2 linked regions of the Rubripirellula tenax genome follow. The protein of the gene in region 2 interacts with the protein of the main gene of each other region in a pairwise test. Links are inferred from orthologs where the notes say so. Each region holds a gene or a part of one and is shown on either strand. Other genes may lie near its edges.

The links. The genes of interacting proteins can lie anywhere in the genome.
Region 1: the proteins of Poly51_RS20470 (region 2) and glmS interact in binary tests that used the Escherichia coli proteins (3 or more experiments, as listed by UniProt). The link is inferred for Rubripirellula tenax from one-to-one orthologs.

What each region holds. Positions count from the first base shown.
Region 1 is NZ_SJPW01000002.1:659,417-662,529, forward strand. The notes cover bases 209-3,113. They hold glmS (glutamine--fructose-6-phosphate transaminase (isomerizing)), read left to right. Parts: upstream 209-685; coding sequence 686-2,542; downstream 2,543-3,113. Other genes in these bases: Poly51_RS30350 (hypothetical protein), read left to right, coding at 209-327; Poly51_RS08215 (hypothetical protein), read left to right, coding at 2,656-2,859; Poly51_RS08220 (NAD-dependent epimerase), read left to right, coding at 2,879-3,113. Outside these bases: more of Poly51_RS30350, read left to right, coding at 1-208. UniProt on the Escherichia coli protein: Catalyzes the first step in hexosamine metabolism, converting fructose-6P into glucosamine-6P using glutamine as a nitrogen source.
Region 2 is NZ_SJPW01000005.1:561,231-564,401, forward strand. What follows is about bases 189-3,108. They hold Poly51_RS20470 (phosphatase PAP2/dual specificity phosphatase family protein), read left to right. Parts: upstream 189-948; coding sequence 949-2,268; downstream 2,269-3,108. Other genes in these bases: Poly51_RS20465 (phosphatidate cytidylyltransferase), read right to left, coding at 189-810; Poly51_RS20475 (CDP-alcohol phosphatidyltransferase family protein), read left to right, coding at 2,278-2,886; Poly51_RS20480 (type I polyketide synthase), read right to left, coding at 3,065-3,108. Outside these bases: more of Poly51_RS20465, read right to left, coding at 1-188; more of Poly51_RS20480, read right to left, coding at 3,109-3,171.

The DNA.
Region 1 (3,113 bases), on a different replicon or contig from region 2:
CCGACCGTCCGCTACATCGTCATCGATCAGTTCGAGATGGCCGGTGGCGAGACGACACTGAAGCAATTTCACCAAACCCTTCGGGGTGCGTCAATTCGTCCTCAGGTGTACCCCGAGCCGATCGACCGCGGATTGGTCCGTGTCGCCCATACGATCGGAGCCGTCGATTTGATTTTGGTCGCGACCGCGGCCGAACAATGGCAGGACGAGGCGATGTTGAAATTGATTTCGCGGGTCTCGCACAGCGAAACCACACTGTTGTATCGCGATGGTGACACCTGGAAGGCTTACTCGACTGGTGCAGCACAGGGGCGGCGGGCGGCTTGATCGGTTTCTTGATCGTGTCAGGTGCGTGGCTGCGCGGGCCGGCGAAATCGTTACGCGACATACGTTCACTGCACCGCGGCTAATGGCGGATTATTGCGCATCACGGTTTCTGGCGATGACGCCCGAACTTTGCGACTTCCCTCTGCGGCGGCACGCGCCTATCGTGTCTATCCGTTGATTGTCGCCGAACGGTAAATATTTTCCGTTTGGTAGCAATGTTATCTGGACTAAATTCTAAAAACGTCCCTCCCGTTCGGCGCTCTTGCTCGAGAGGCGGTTTTGGAAAAAAATACACCATTCGACCTCTCCGCGCTCAAGACAGCCCGGACGCAATGGTGAACTGCAAACGAGAAGAAGTATGTGCGGAATCGTAGGTTACGTCGGCAGCGATGAGGCATGCCCGTTCTTAATTGATGGACTGCGTCGATTAGAATATCGCGGCTACGATTCATCGGGTGTCGCGATTCACGGCGGCGAATCGTTTGTCATCACGCGATCTGTCGGACGCATCGATTCCTTGGTGGATCGCATCGGCTCGGTCTCGCCCGTGGGAACGATGGGAATCGGGCACACCCGCTGGGCTACGCATGGTCCGGCGACCGAACCCAACGCTCACCCGCACTTGGGCGGCGATGGCGAGGTGGTTCTGGTCCATAACGGCGTGATCGAGAACTTCCAAATCCTCAAAGACGAACTGATCAAAAAGGGTTACGTCTTCCATTCGGATACGGACAGCGAGGTCGCCGCGCACCTGATTGCCGAAAACCTGAAGAACACGGCCGAGATCGCGGACCAGCCCAACGTTCGCTATTTGACGGCGGTCCAAGCCTCGATCGCACGACTTCGCGGAACCTACGGATTGGCGATCGCGTTTCGTGACCGACCCAATTTTATGATCGCCGCTCGCTTCGGCAGTCCCCTGGTCATCGGCGTCGGTAAAGGCGAGTACTTTGTCAGCAGCGATGCGTCGCCGTTGGCCGGACGTACCGACCGGATCGTCTATTTGGCCGATCACCAAATCGCGGTGTTAACGCCCGAAGGTTTTTCGGTGCTGCACCGCGACTCGGGCAAAGTCCGCGTCGACATCCGACCGCTCGAAGTCGACACCGGCGATGTTTCGCTGGGCGAATACGAACACTACATGCTCAAGGAAATCTACGAGCAACCTGAATCGATTCGCAACGCGATGCGAGGACGTTTGGACGATCAGGACGCCACTGCGGTGTTCGGTGGACTGAACCTGACGCCCCAGCAACTGCGCAGCGTCGAGCGGATCATTTTGACCGGTTGCGGAACCAGTTGGCACTCGGCCCTGGTCGGCGAATACTTGATCGAAGAGCTGGCCCGTATTCCCGTCAGCGTCGAATACGCCAGCGAGCTTCGCTATCGCAATCCGCCGATCGAGAACAACACGTTGGTGTTCGGAATCACGCAAAGCGGCGAAACGGCCGACACGCTGGCGGCGCTTCGAGAAACCAAACGCAAAGGTCACCGCACACTCGCGATCTGTAACGTCGTCGCTAGCTCGATCGCCCAAGCGGCCGATGGCGGCGTGTACTTGCATGCCGGCCCCGAAATCGGCGTGGCCAGCACGAAGGCGTATACGTCCCAGTGCTGCGTGTTAGCGATGTTGGCGTTGTATTTTGGTCGCACCCGTCACATGAGCTACGAGGCCGGCCAAGGTTTCATCGAAGAACTACGCCGGCTGCCCGCCGCCGTGCAACAAGCACTGACGTGTGACCAACAAGTCCGCGACGTTGCCAAAAAGTACTGTGACGCGACGACCGTCTTGTACCTGGGCCGCCAATACAATTTCCCGACGGCGTTGGAAGGCGCGCTGAAGTTAAAAGAAATCAGCTACATCCACGCCGAAGGATACCCGGCAGCCGAGATGAAACACGGCCCGATCGCGCTGGTCGACAAGCAAACGCCGAGCGTGTTCATCGTCCCGCGAGGCACGACGCACGATAAGGTCATGGCCAACATGGAAGAGGTCAAAGCCCGCGGCGGACCGATCATCGCCGTCGCCAGCCACGACGATCCGCACATCGACGCGATTGCCGACGACGTCATCCGTGTCCCCCAAGTCCCCGGGTTCCTGCAGCCGATCGTAACGGTTGTGCCATTGCAGTTGTTGTCGTACCACATCGCATTATTGCGCGGATGTGACGTCGACAAGCCACGAAATTTGGCAAAAAGCGTGACCGTCGAATAGAAAGATTGCATTCGACAGCGACCGGACTATTCCTGAACTAGCGGTAGAGTCGCCCCCCATTATCGGGCGCAACTATTTTTCCTTCTCCATGACGACAGCACGAAGAGATTTCGATGAAACAGCACGGACTTACTTACAGCGCTCGCAAAGCCTTGATGGTCAACCTGGGTGATGTTGCCGGTGGCGAAATCGCTAACTTGATTTCCCAAATGGCTGCCGAGATCGAAGAGCTCCGTCGAACCAAGGTGAACGTCACCAAGATCGTCCCCGGCGGGATCGATTCGATGGAAGAGCATCTGATCGAAGAACCTATCTAAAGCGAATGTAAGATCACGGATGACCACCTATTTAGTGACCGGCGCAGCCGGCTTCATCGGCTTTCACCTGTCCCGGCGGTTACTTGATCGCGGCGTCAACGTTGTCGGTTTGGACAACGTCAACGACTACTACAGTGTCGACCTCAAGCGGGATCGGTTGAAACGGCTTCAATCCGATCCGCGATTCACGCTCGTCGAAGCAAATCTCGCCGACCAATCAGCGATCGATCAAACGTTCGCTAAGTACGACTTTG
Region 2 (3,171 bases):
AAGTCCGATGACGACGCCGGCGATCAACGAACGGGGCAGATCCATCAACGTCAATCGAGGCCCGATGATCGCCGCGACAACGACCGTGGTCACCACACCCCCGACCAAACCGGACCAAGTCTTGCCCGGGCTGACCAGCGGAGCCACCTTGGCACCGCCGATCGACTTGCCCCAAAGATACTGAAAAATATCGTTCAGTTCCGTCATCAGAATCAAAAACACCAACAACCCCGGCCCGGGACTGGTCTCGGCAATCGTCGACGGAAACTCGGCCGCCACGCGCGCCGTTTCGCCCGGCGACATGACCAACAAGAACGCGGCGTGTGACAGGCTGAACACCGTGATCATCAACGCCCAGTGCAACGAACCGGCTGCACGCAAAAACCCGTCGGTTTGTCCGATCATCCACATCCGCGTCGGCAACCACACAAACATCATCACCGGAATGAACACGATAAACATCCCGTACCAACCGCTGGCGGCAAGCCAATACTGAATCGGGACGGCAAGATAGGCGTAGAAAAGCACCCGCCGATCGGCGCGGCGTGTCGGCGTCATCGACAAAAACTCCTTGAGCGCCAAAAAGCTGACAAACCCAAAGAAACCGATCGCCGCATTCGTCGACCACATCAACGACAACGAGAAAACACCGACGATCGCCCACCACGTCCAGACGCGACATCGCAATTCGTGAAAGTCACGATCCGGTTTCAACTGCTTCAACCCAATCGTGATCGCGCTGGACACCGCCAACGCCGAAAACAGGCAAAGGAGTGTCGTGCGGACTTCGGGCGCGAGGTGATTCATCATGGCGTGGTCTTTGTGAGAGTCTAAGAAGATAGATCCTCCGCCGGCAAAAATCTGCGCCGCGCGGCAAGATAGTTAGGCTCTTAAGCTGAACATCGCCGATTTCGGCCTCGATACAGCATGATAGGAAGACATCCGCCGATGAACCCATCCAAATCGCCCGTCCATGGCACCGTCTCTCACGATCGCGTTTCGTTCGCCGATGCGACAAAGGTCGCGTTGGTGACATCGGCGCTGTTCTTGCTGCTGTATGGTGGCGCGTCGTATGTGACCAGCCTGCGGAGCGACGTCGGCACCTGGTATTACGACTGGGAGCGATGGATTCCCTTCGTACCGATCATGATCGTGCCTTATATGTCGATCGATCTGTTCTTTGTGGCGGCACCGTTTCTGTGTCGCGACCGAAAAGAACTGAAAGTCTTGGCGTTGCGACTGTCGGCCGTCGTCATCGCGGCCGCCATCTGTTTCCTGTTGTTCCCGTTGCAGTTGGCGGTGGAGCGTCCTATCGCGACGGGTTTCTTCGGTGGCATCTACAACTGGTTCACCGCCATGGACCGGCCTTACAACCTGTGCCCGTCGATGCACATCGCACTTCGAACCGTGTTGGCGGTTCACTTTGCCAAACACAGTCCGAATCGAATCGTGCGAGTCGTATCGCACTTCTGGTTCTTCCTGATCGGATGCTCGACGCTGTTGCTCTACCAACACCATGTCATCGATGTGGTCGGCGGTTTTGTGCTGGCGGTCTTGGTGATGTATTTCATCGATGGGCGAGCGTGGAAAACACCGCACAAAGGTGGACGCGGATTCGCGATCGGCTACGCGATACTGGCGCTTGGGTTTGGATTGCCCATCGTCTGGATACCGGCGCTCGGTTGGCTAACGCTGTGGCCTGCGATTGCCTGCGCGATCGTTGCGGTGGGTTACGCATGGCTGGGACCGTCGGTGTATCGCCGCGAAGCCGGCCGGATCAGTTGGGCGGCCAAGATCGTGCTGGGGCCGGTGCTTGCGGCGCAGTGGTTGTCGTGGAAGTACTACGCACGCCAGTCGGCGATGATCGACCATGTCGCCGATGGCGTTTGGATCGGCCGACATGTAACCGAGACCGAAGCAAGTGATATCGTCGGCAAAAAGGTCTCGGCCGTCATCGATGTCTGCAACGCATTCGACGAACCCGAATCGCTTCGAGGCATCACGCGTCTAGAGCTTCCGATCTTGGACCTAACCGCGCCCACGCGGACACAACTCGACCAAGCCGTCGCCTTCATCCTGCAACACCACCACGACGGAGTACTGGTACATTGCAAAGCCGGATACTCACGCAGCGTCGCCATCGTCGCCGCGTGGTTGATCCAAACCGAACGAGCAACATCGGCCGAGGACGCCTTCACGATGATCCAATCCGCGCGACCCGCCGTCGTGATTCGCCCCGAGGTACGCCGACTCTTTGAAACGAATTGATCGCCCACCATGCCCAGCGTCTACGACTTAAAACCCAAGTTTCAAAACCTACTGCGGCCGATCTGCACACGAATGGCGGCTGCCGGTATGACAGCGAATCAAGTCACGATCGGCGCGGTCGTGCTCTCGTTCATAGGCGGCGGATTGATCGCAGCCTATCCGGACCAGTGGTGGGCGCTAGCGGCGATGCCGATCATCTTGCTGGTCCGCATGGCACTGAACGCGATCGATGGGATGTTGGCCCGCGAATTTGGAATGAAAAGTCGTCTAGGCGCCGTGCTGAACGAACTAGGCGACGTGATCAGCGACGTGGCCTTATACCTACCCGTTGCGTTAGTCCCAAACGTTCCAATGTGGGGCGTCGTCGCGTTCGTCTTACAAGCCGTGATTGTCGAATTCGCCGGAGTCGTCGCCATCCAAATCGGCAGCCCCCGAGGCTACGCCGGCCCGATGGGAAAAAGCGATCGAGCATTCTGGATGGGAACATTCGCAACGCTATTAGCACTCGACTGGATCAGCCCCACCGGCACCACGATCTACCTAACGGCTTTAACACTACTCGGGGTCGGCACAGTCATCCGAAGAACTCGGATCGCGCTGAGTGAAGGTGCTAACTGACGATCCAAGACCGGTGTCTTAACAAACAGTGAGCAGCAGCGAAGACCAGGCCAGCCTCACCCCAAACGGACCTAGTCATTACGAAGTCGTCCGTTTTCTCGCTACCAGCGAAATTCTCCCGATGCACTTTCCCTCCCTTTTCTTCTCCGAAGCAGTGCCGCCTCGCCGGTCGACACGGTCATTCGGATTTGTCCATCGCACTGGAAACATAGTCGCACAGTTTTCGAATCGATGGCCCTTGAACGTACATGCTCATCGGCATCTCGACGCTGAGCGTGGACTTCA